Linked DNA regions of Hymenobacter swuensis DY53. The protein of the gene in region 1 binds, or shares a complex with, the protein of each later gene. Links are inferred from orthologs where the notes say so. Each region holds a gene or a part of one and is shown on either strand. Other genes may lie near its edges.

Region 1 (7,646 bases):
TTCTGCACGCCTGCTCCCACCTGCCCGAAGGCCCGCACCGTCTGAAACCCGAAGCGCTCCAGCGAATTGTAGCTCCCATTCAGCTCGGCGCTCCAGCCGTGAGGCAGCGTGAAGGAGTTGCTGGCGCTCAAAATGGCTCCGGGCTGGCTCTGCGGGAGCTGTGCACCTTCCAGGCTGCCCTGGAAGCGAATGTAAAAGGCCTCGGCGCTGGCATATAGCTTCCACCATGGAGCCGGCTCCAGCGGGGCCGTGAACGTCAGGCTCCAGTAGTCCTGACTGTTCAGGTTCACATCGGTGGCCGCTACCAAGCCATCGGTATCCAGCAGGTACACGCTCAGGATGGGGCGGCGGGTGCGAGTGTAGCTGAGCGCGGTGCTGAACTTGTGGTTGAACGTATGCGTCAACTCGGCCTGGGTGCTGAGCTGAGGCCAGAGCGCCGGATTACCCACGCGGTAAGAAAGTGGGTCAACGTAGGAACGGAAGGGATTGAGCTGGTTGTACGTCGGCCGGTCGAGGCGGCGGCTGAGGGAAAAGCCCACCTCGTGGTGGTCAGTTACGGTGCGGGTAAGCCGAAGGCTGGGAAACAGCTGAAAATACCGGCGACTGAACTCCTGGCTCCCTATCTGCTGCCGGCCGTCGGTGGCAGTATGCTCTCCGCGCAGGCCGGCTGTGAGGGTAAGCGTAGGCCGGGAACGGGTCAGACTCACGTAAGCCGCGCTGATGGTTTCCTCGTAGCGGAAGCGGTTGGTAAGGCCCGCATCTACCTGCCGCACGCCATCTTTCTCCCGTTCAAATAGTACGTCATTATCCGATGAAACCCGGCTGGTTTTCAGGCCGGTTTCCAGCCGCAGCCCGTGCCGCAGGCTGCGTACGTAATCGGCCTTGGCACTCCCGATGGTCAGGCGGCCGTTCTGGTCGCCTAGCAGGCGACTGGGAGTGTAGTAGGAGCTAAGCAGGTTGCTGGATTGCAGGTCAAGCGTGCGGGTAAGGTCGTAGCGGGCCAAGTCGGCGTCCATTGTCAGTTCCGGGGTGCCCAGCGAGTCTTTCCGGAATTGATGCCGCAGGCTCAGGTTGGCGGCCACGTTGGGCGTCAGCAGCGTCCGGTGGTTCCGGGCTTCCAACTGCGCCGTCAGCTGCCCTTGGGCATCGTACAACTCCGAGTAGTTACGGCCCAGCGACGGTAAACGACTTGCCAGTCCGCTTACCACCGCCCCCAGAGTAGTGCGGTCGGTGAAGGAGTACTCGATGCCGGCGCGCCAGGTATGGGACTGTATATGGCTGCGGGTGTCGTTGCGCTGCGTAACGAAGCGGACCGGCTGCCCATCCTGCAGGTACGTGCGGTCAAAGCGCAGCTCCTGAAACAGCTGGCGGTCGGTGTACGCGTAAGAGCTATAGAGACTGAGCTTCTGACGGCGGTAATTGAGGTTCAGGCCACTGGTGAACTTGCCGTACCGTCCCCGGCCGTACGCCGCATTGGTGCTGCCATTGAAGCCCTGCCGCTGGTCTTTTTTCAGGCTGATGCTGATAACGCCGGCTCCACCCTGCGCATCGTATTTGGCAGGTGGGTTGGTAATAAGCTCGATACTGCGTATCTGCTCGGCCGGCAGGGCCTGGAGCATGCTGGCCAGCTCCGCCCCGGTAAGTGGCACCCGTTTACCGTCAATCAATACCAGCAAACCGGTTTTTCCGCGCAGCATCAGGTTGTCGTTGGCATCCAACACCATGCCGGGGGCACGGCCCAGCACGTCCAGAGTAGTATTGCCTGCGCTCAGCAGGCTGCCTTCCACGTTCACGATGGTCCGGTCAGCCAGGCGCTCAAACACGGGCCGCTGGCCGGTTACGGTCACCTCTTTAAGCTGTGTTGCTGTTCCGGTCACCAGCCGGAAAGCCAGGGGAGTGGCGGGGCCGGCCGTAACGTCCAGCGGGCCTGCCCAGCCCCGGCCGTAGCCTAGCTGACTGACCGATACCAGGTAACGGCCGATAACGGGTGGTTGCAGCTGAAATTGACCTGCCGCGTCGCTGAATTCAGTTTTGACTACTACTGAATCGGTGGCGCGGTGCAGCGTGACGGTGGCGTACTCCAGGGCTGAGCCGGTAGCAGTTCGTACAGCGCCAGTAATAGGAGCGGGGCGGAGTTGCTGCGCCCGCAAATCAGGGGCACTAAGTAGCAAAAGAACCGTGGTAGCCAATGGAAAGCCGGCTCCCGGGCAGGAAATAGAAGAAAGCATACAGTACACGTTCCGGTGGTTGTGAAAGGCGGAAAGTGCAATAGGAGATAGAGCGGTAACTGCAGATCAAACGCAGCTAAAACAGAGTAGAAACCTCTGGCTGCCACAAAATAGCGGCCGATAGCGGCAACAATATAGATAGTTTATCTTAATCTGATGCAAGAAAACCAGACCGATGCAAAAGGCGGGAAAACAGCCCGAACACACCACCGGCCTTGCAACTGCTGCAAGGCCGGTGGTGTAAAAAGCAGGAATGTAGGTTTACTTCAGTCGTTCCAGGGCAGCACGCAGCCGGGGCAGGGCGGCCTCAATGGATGCCAGCGAGGCACCTCCCACCGACATGCGGAACCACGGCGACGCGCCATCGGTACCAAAGGCACTGAAGGGTACCAGGGCCAGCCGCGCTTCGCTGATAAGGTAAGACGTTAGCTCCTTGGTAGAGGTCAGCACTTGGCCGTCAGGAGTAGTGCGGCCCAGCACGTCCAGCTTGGCCGTGAGGTAGATAGCCCCCATCGGTACCATCGAATCTACGGGCAGACCGTCGGCTTTCATGGCTTGCAGGCCCTGGTGCAACGCGTCGAGGCTGTGCTGCACCTTTTCTTTGAACGCACCCAGAAAGTCATCTACGGCAGCGGTTTGGGGGAGGTAGGTAGCAGTGGCAACCTGCTCGGCCTTGGGAGCCCACGCGCCTACGTGGCCCAGGATTGCCTTCATCTTGTCAATTACCGGAGCCGGTCCGAAGGCGTAGCCTACGCGCACTCCCGTAGCAGCCAGACACTTGGAAATACCGTCGATATAAACGGTGTACTCGCGCAGTTCGGGGCGCAGGTTCACCGGGTCGTAGTGCTCGGTATTGCCGAAAGTCAGTAACCAGTAAATCTGGTCGTAGAGTATATATAAGGGCTTTTCGCCGGGGGCGCGCCGCTTGTTCTCTGCCAGTACTAGGTCGCAGATGGCTTCCAGATCCTCGCGGCTGAACACGGTGCCGGTAGGGTTGAGCGGGGAGCACAGGGCCAGCAGCGTGGCCCCGGCCAGGTGCGGTGCCAGCTCGGCAGCCGTGGGCATGAAGTTGTTTTCGGGGCGGGTGGGCACCATTACGGCCTCGGCCGAGGAGAGGTGGCAGTAGTGGTTGTTGTTCCAACTGGGTACCGGAAATACCACTTTGTCACCGGGGTCTACCAGGGCCAGATAGGTGGCGTAGATGAGCGGCCGAGAGCCGCCCGCCACCAGAAAATCGTTGGGTGAGTAGCTCAGGCCCAGGCGCGACTCCGTAAAAGCCGCCGCCGCTTCGCGCAGGGCAGCCATACCGTTGGCGGGCGGGTAGTTGGTGTGCCCGGCCTGGTAGGCATGGGTAATTTCAGCCTGCAGCTCCGTGGGAATGGGGAAAATAGACGGGTCGAAGTCGCCAATGGTGAGGTTACAGATCTGCTCCCCCTTGCGGATCATGTCGTTGACTTCGTTGCCGATTTTGATGATTTCGGAGCCAATCAGGCTGCCGGCCATTCGCGAAACTTGCATGGTTGGTGTTGGTTTGGGTCGGCCAAATATAGAGGACAGCAGTTGCCGGGCCCGGTCTGGCGGGTAAAAACCTGCGAAAAAACCGGCTGCAACCAGATGATGGTGGAGATGCCGGGCCGCCGGGCCGGCATCGGCAGGCTAGCCCAACCCACCAAGGACAATGCAGAATAGGTAGACGAAAGAAAGCCACTGATTTCGCGGCAGAATAACCAAATTTGCAGGCTCAAGTTATTCAGGCGTACATATGCGGCCTCTCCGGATGATGAATCAGACCATCGAAATTCCTTCCCTCGACGCGTTGCCGGCTGTGGCCGGGCAGGTGCGCGCCGCGGTACAGGGCCACCCCATCATTTGCTTTGAAGGCGAGATGGGGGCGGGCAAAACCACCTTTATTAAAGCCCTATGCCGTAGCCTGGGCGTGCAGGAAGAGGTCAGCAGCCCCACGTTTTCCCTGATCAACGAATACCGCACGGCCCAGAACGAACCCATCTACCACTTCGATTTCTACCGCCTTAACACCCCACAGGAGGCCGAAGACATCGGGGCGCTAGAGTACTTTGATTCTGGCTATCTTTGCCTGATTGAGTGGCCGAGCCGCATTGAGGCCCTACTGCCCCCTGACCGACTGCTCATTACCCTCTCCGTCACCGGACCATCTGCGAGGGAATTAAGAATTAAAAATTAAAAATGGTCAGCTCTGCTTGCTGCAAAATTGACTGTGTGCTCAATTTTTAATTCATAATTCATAATTTTTAATTCAAGAAAATGCCCGACGCAGTGCCCCCCGGATTTGAGTCGCTGGCTACCAGCCGCGCCTATTTCACCCAGGAATCTATGCTGGCCGTGGAAACCCGGAAGCGGAAGCTGTTCATTGGGCTACCCCGGGAAACCTCCCTGCAGGAAAACCGCATCTGCCTTACGCCCGAGGCGGTGAAGCACCTGGTGGAAGCAGGCCACGAAATTCTGCTGGAAAGCGGGGCCGGGGAACCCAGCAAGTACTCCGACCACGAGTACTCCGAGGCCGGGGCCACCGTGGCCTACTCCCAGAAAGAGGTATTTGAGGCGGACATCATCCTGAAAGTGGCCCCCGTCACGTACGATGAGATGGAGTACCTGCGGGCTGGCCAGACGTTGATTTCGGCCCTGCAGTTTGGTTCGCTCACGGCCGAGTACATCACGGCTCTGCTGCGCAAAAAGGTAAACGCCATCAGCTTCGAGTTAATCAAGGACCCCAGCGGTACCCGGCCGGTAGTGCGGGCCATGTCGGAAATTGCGGGCTCCACCGTGATGCTCATTGCCGCCGAGTACCTGGCACGTTCCAACGAAGGCAAAGGCATTATTCTGGGCGGCATTACGGGCGTGCCGCCTTCGCAGGTGGTAATTCTGGGGGCCGGCACGGTAGCTGAATACGCTGCCCGCGCTGCCTCCGGGCTGGGGGCCGAGGTGAAGGTATTCGATAACCACCTCTACAAGCTGCGCCGCCTCAAGCAGAACCTGGGCCAGCCCCAACTCTATACCAGCACCCTCGATACCTTCGCGTTGAACCAGCAAATTCGGCGCGCCGACGTAGTTATTGGGGCCCTGAACGCCGAAGAAGGCCGGATTCCGTTCATGGTGTCGGAAGATGCTATTTCCATGATGGCTCCTGGCTCGGTGGTCATTGATGTGAGCATTGACCAGGGCGGCTGCTTTGCCACCAGCGAAATGACCAGTCATAGCAAACCCGTCTTCCGCAAATACGACGTGATTCACTACTGTGTACCCAACATTGCCTCCCGGGTACCACGCACGGCCACCAACGCGCTAAGCAACATTTTCACGCCTATTCTGCAGGAAATCAGCCAGCACGGCGGTATCAACGAGGTGCTATTTACCAACGAGCATTTCCGCTCCGGCGTGTACGTGTACAAAGGCTCTCTTACCAACGCCAGCATTGCCCGCCGCTTCAACATGCGCTATAAGGAACTGGCCCTGATGATTGCTGTACGTAACTAAATCACGGATTTAGCCGGATGTTGAGGATTACACGGATTTTAGGATTGTGTTGGCAGGTCAGGTCTGTCAGGTTGAGCGGAGTACGTCTGCAGCTTCAGAAAACCTGTTGTTCCGGCAAAGCCAGAACGTCATGCTGAGCTTGCCGAAGCATCTCTGCCGCTTCATTGTAGCAATCCAATGGAGTGGTGGAGATACTTCGGCAAGCTCAGCATGACGTTTTTGTTTGCAATTGCACCTACTAACCCTGCCACTGCTCAGCTTTCCGGGGGCAGGAGGCGAATGATGAAGTTTTTGAGTGGGTTCTTTTTGATGAGGGTGACCAGCTGGCCGTTGGCGTACTGGTACTCATCCTCGCGGCCGGCGCGGGTGGCGAGCCAGCGGCCGGGGCGGCCCGGGCGCAGCGTGAAGTAGTCGCCGAAGTATTCGGCAAAGGCCCGCGCCTGGCCGGCTGGCGGCTCGGCAAAAAACAGGTTCGTGACGGCGTAGCGGATGGGCTGGGTTTCGGTGGCCTGGTAGTCGTGCTTGTACTGGTGGGCCACGATGTCGTAATGGTCGCCCTTCCACTCGGTGCGGGTGCTGAAGTTGCCCTGGTTGGTACGCGCATCTACTGTGGACAGCACCAGCTGGCCGTTGCGGAAGCGGTTGACGACGTGGTAGTAGATGACGACGTGGTAGAACAGGAAATTTACCTGCACGTCGCTCACCAGCGAGTACGTCACCTCGGGGCCAACCGGTGGTTGGCGGGTGGCCGTCATGGTGCCTACCCGCACGCCCGCTACCTCAATGGCGTAGCGCCGTACCTCCGCCGCAGCCGGCGGCGGGCTGGCCGCCGCGGGCAGGGTACCGGACAAAAGCAAAGCCGACAGAAACATGTAGGTAGAGCAGAGAGGAAGTAAGGCGACGAGCAGAACGGTTAAAACACACCAAAGCCCGTCATGCTGAGCTTGCCGAAGCATGACGGGCTTTGGTAGTAATACCGCTGCCTAGCAGCAACCGCCGCCGTCGTAGTGGTAGGTGGAGGGAGAAATGAAGATATCGGAGCTGCCCAGGGCGGCCAGGTTAGCGGCGGTTTTGTCGCACACGGCCAGGGGCTGGTTCTGCAGCAGCACGTGGCCCTTGTGGTCGTCGAAGTATTCTTCGCCGCCGTAGTAGATGGCCGTGCGGCCCGTGAAGATGCAGGGACCATCGGCGGGCATGGGGTCCTTGATGGCGCACACTTCCACGCTCTCGATGAAAATCAGCTCGTCGGTGGCGTAGTGCTGGGGCGAAAGCACCCGGTAGGCGCGCTTGGCCCGCACTTCCACCGTACCGAAGCCGACTTCCGTAATCATATCCAGGTATTGCTGCAGCGGCAAGGAGCCGGTGAGGCAGAGCGCGCGCAAGCGCTCATCGGCCCGCAGCTCATCGCTCATGGGCTGCTCGCAGGTGGGGTCCGACATCACCAAGCGGCCGTGGGGCTTCAGCACCCGGTAGGTTTCCTGCAGGGCGCGGCGCAGATCATCCAGCTTGAAAATGTTGAACAGGCAGTTTTGGGCGGCCACGTCCACGCTTTCGTCGGCCACGGGCAGGTGCAATGCGTCGCCGGCCCGCAAATCCACGAATTCCGACTTAAACCAGTCGTTCTGACGCTCGGCTTCCTGCATGTTTTCGCGGGAGGCGTCCAGCATCTCGCTCACCACATCCACCCCGATGATGGCTCCGGGGCGGCGGCTGAAGTAGGCAAACTGCAGCAGTTCCATGCCCCCGCCCACGCCCACGTACAGCACGGTGGGGCTGTTGGTCAGGTCGCGCGGGTTCACGGTGCTGCCGCAGCCGTAGTTCATGGACAGCATCCGTTGCGGAATGCTCAGGCCGGGCAGCTGCCAGATGGGATTAGTCGTGCAGCAAAGGCCCACCTGGGGCTCC
Region 2 (2,852 bases), 1.3 Mb from region 1 along the record:
GGCCATATTCCGGAATGCGCGGCACGTTCTGGCGGTCCAGCACGAAACGGCCGTTGCGCAGGCCCAGGGCCTCAATCTTAAAATCGAAGGGCTTGCTGACTTTGGTGGTATCGGACGGGCCCAGCAGCCGCTTCACGGAGCTGATGAACTGGTCGAGGGTGGTGGAATCAGGCTGGTCTTTGTAAGTGACCAGGTTAAAGCGCGGCTCCTCCAGCGTGAGCTTGCCCACGTGCAGATGGCTGGGGTCGAACACGGTGAACAGCCGGATGTCGGCATCGGCCCGCCCGATGTTGAACAGCTCATTGCCGCGCCGGTCCAGCACCCGCACGCCTTCCAGCAGCACCCGCGAAAACGGCCGAATATCCACCCGGTTCACCAGCACTTTCTGGCCCAGCTTGTCGGTCAGGATGCGGGCCGCGCGTTGCGCTACATTGGTCTGCACGCTCGGAATCCGCAACGCCACCAGCGCCCCCACTACGGCCAGTACTACCAGCAGCAGCAGGGCAAACACGACTTTCAGGAGGACGGACAGAAACCGGGGCACGGAGAAGAGGGGCTGAAACGGGGCAACAACAAAGATAGGCACTTACCCCCGACCGTTGCCTGGGAGGCTGGCTGCCGGCAAAAACGTTTACCTGCCGCGTAAGGTTAAAGAAAACGCCCGAAGCGACAATCTGGTGTTTTGCCCCGACCTTTGTGCGGAGAAAGAGTATCTGTCATCCTGAGCTTGCGAAGGACCTGACCACGCCTGAATGACTTGTTCTGATGGTTGATCTGATGGAATAAGGTCCTTCGCAAGCTCAGGATGACAGCCTTTCACTCATTTACTCCGTTACTCAACTGCTCTTCAAATGACCATTCTCGCCATTGAGTCTTCCTGTGACGATACCTCGGCCGCTGTATTGGTGAACGGGGAAATCCGCTCCAATGTGGTGGCCACCCAACAGGTGCACGAGCAGTACGGCGGCGTGGTGCCCGAATTGGCCTCCCGGGCCCACCAGCAGCACCTGATTCCGGTGGTGGAAGCGGCCCTGCAGAAAGCCGGCGTCAGCAAAGCCGACCTCGATGCCATAGCCTTCACCCAGGGGCCGGGCCTGCTGGGCTCTTTGCTGGTGGGCGGTATGTTTGCCAAAACCCTGGCCCTGGCCCTGAATAAGCCTTTGATAGCCGTAAACCACATGCGGGCCCACATTCTGGCCCACTTCATTGAGGACCCCAAGCCCCGGTTCCCGTTCCTGTGCCTGACCGTGAGCGGCGGCCACACCCAGCTGGTAGTCGTGCGCTCGGCCCTGGATATGCAGATCATCGGGCAGACCACCGACGACGCGGCCGGCGAGGCCTTCGACAAAACCGGCAAACTGCTGGGCCTGCCGTACCCGGCCGGTCCGCACCTCGATAAGCTGGCCCGCCAGGGCAACCCCACCCGCTTCCCGCTGCCGGTGGGCACCATGCCCGGCTATGACTTCTCGTTCAGCGGGCTGAAGACGGCCGTGCTCTACTTCCTGAAAAAGGAAACGGCCAAGAACCCCGACTTCATCCAGGAAAACCTGCCGGACCTCTGCGCCAGCATCCAGCACACCATCATCCAGACGCTGCTGCGCCAGCTGCGCCGCGCCGCCCACGACCAAGGCCTCACCCAGGTTGCTCTGGCCGGCGGCGTGGCCGCCAACAGCGGGCTGCGCCAGGCGTTGCAGGACGAGGCTGCCGCGCAGGGCTGGGAAGTATTCATCCCCGCCTTTCAGTACTGCACCGATAATGCCGGCATGGTGGCCATAACCGCCCAGTTCCAGTATAAAGCCGGCGACTTCGCCGACCAACTAGTCAGCTCCGACCCGCGCCTGAAGCTGGCGTAGGCTGTCATTGTGAGCAGCGCGAAGCACCCAAAGGACAGCGCAGCTACTCCTTTTCAGAAGGCGAAGCGTCCGAAGTTGCTTAACCCCTGCCACCACTAGGTACCGAAACGCGCAGGGTCGCGTCGCTGCATCCGTGCTGCAACCGTTATTTTCGGCCCGGAAACAGCCCTGCTACTGTCGGCTGCGTACACCTTCCACTGCAACCCCCCGCGCTATCCACCGCGCGCCACTGCCCGAAACCACCGTGAGCAAGAAAGACGACAAACCCAAGAATATCAACATCCAGAACCGCCGGGCCCGCCACGAGTACGCGTTTCTGGTGCAGTATGAGGCTGGCATGATGCTGCAGGGTACTGAAATCAAGAGTATCCGGGAGGGCAGCGTGCAGCTCCAGGATGGCTTTTGCACCTTCCACCAGGATGGTAGCCTGTGGGCCCACAACATCACCATTGCCCAGTACACCGAGGGCACCTACAACAACCACGAGCCCACCCGCGCCCGCAAACTGCTGCTCAACAAAAAGGAGCTGAAGCAGCTGGCCGGCAAAGCCCAGGAGCAGGGCCTCACCATCATTCCGGTGCGCATGTTCGTCAGCGACCGGGGCTTTGCCAAGCTGGAAATTGCGTTGGCCAAAGGCAAGAAGCTCTACGACAAGCGCGACGACCTCAAGGCCAAAGACCAGAAGCGCGAAATGGACCGCGCCCGGGACTACTAGGTGAGATAGTGAGGTGGTGAAATGGTGAGTTTTTACGTTGATTTTTGGTGAGTTACATTTTAAGCGGGAGCTTCGCAGAACTATTGAGTAGTGTGCTTAAACAAGCAACGTCTACTTACGCAAGGTGAACGTTAAACTCACCATTTCACCATCCCACCACCTCACTATCTCACCATTTTGGAATACGGAATCTGCGCGCTGAGCGCCGTGCCGGTGCGGGCCGAGCCCTCCGATAAAGCCGAAATTGTCACGCAGCTCGTTTTTGGAGAGTGCTATTCCGTGCT

What was found.
Region 2: the proteins of tsaE (region 1) and tsaD are in contact, whole or in part, in a crystal structure (PDB 6N9A), measured with the Thermotoga maritima proteins. The link is inferred for Hymenobacter swuensis DY53 from one-to-one orthologs. Residues at the interface, in WP_004082108.1 of Thermotoga maritima: Leu37, Gly38, Lys46, Lys57, Val59, Lys60, Ser61, Thr63, Phe64, Thr65, Leu66, Met67, Val69, Pro71, Tyr82, Arg83, Leu84, Asp86, Asp88, Phe89, Asp93, Ile128, Asp130, Glu131, Arg134; in WP_004082750.1 of Thermotoga maritima: Cys10, Asp11, Arg49, His50, Leu82, Gly84, Gly135, Gly136, Glu154, Thr155, Leu156, Asp157, Asp158, Ser159, Glu162, Asp165, Lys166, Arg169, Leu170, Tyr175, Lys213, Thr214, Leu217, Tyr218, Gln221, Arg222, Asn324.

Annotation. Positions count from the first base shown.
Region 1 is NZ_CP007145.1:2,186,960-2,194,605, forward strand. The notes cover bases 2,905-5,710. They hold tsaE (tRNA (adenosine(37)-N6)-threonylcarbamoyltransferase complex ATPase subunit type 1 TsaE), read left to right. Parts: upstream 2,905-3,990; coding sequence 3,991-4,431; downstream 4,432-5,710. Other genes in these bases: HSW_RS10625 (pyridoxal phosphate-dependent aminotransferase), read right to left, coding at 2,905-3,746; HSW_RS10635 (alanine dehydrogenase), read left to right, coding at 4,512-5,710. Outside these bases: HSW_RS10620 (outer membrane beta-barrel protein), read right to left, coding at 1-2,228; more of HSW_RS10625, read right to left, coding at 2,490-2,904; more of HSW_RS10635, read left to right, coding at 5,711-5,741; HSW_RS10640 (DUF6134 family protein), read right to left, coding at 5,996-6,592; arsenosugar biosynthesis arsenite methyltransferase ArsM, read right to left, coding at 6,725-7,646. UniProt on the Escherichia coli protein: Required for the formation of a threonylcarbamoyl group on adenosine at position 37 (t(6)A37) in tRNAs that read codons beginning with adenine.
Region 2 is NZ_CP007145.1:3,486,794-3,489,645, reverse strand. It holds tsaD (tRNA (adenosine(37)-N6)-threonylcarbamoyltransferase complex transferase subunit TsaD), read left to right. Parts: upstream 1-851; coding sequence 852-1,853; downstream 1,854-2,852. Other genes in the region: HSW_RS16230 (C40 family peptidase), read left to right, coding at 2,746-2,852; smpB (SsrA-binding protein SmpB), read left to right, coding at 2,098-2,568; HSW_RS16245 (translocation/assembly module TamB domain-containing protein), read right to left, coding at 1-544.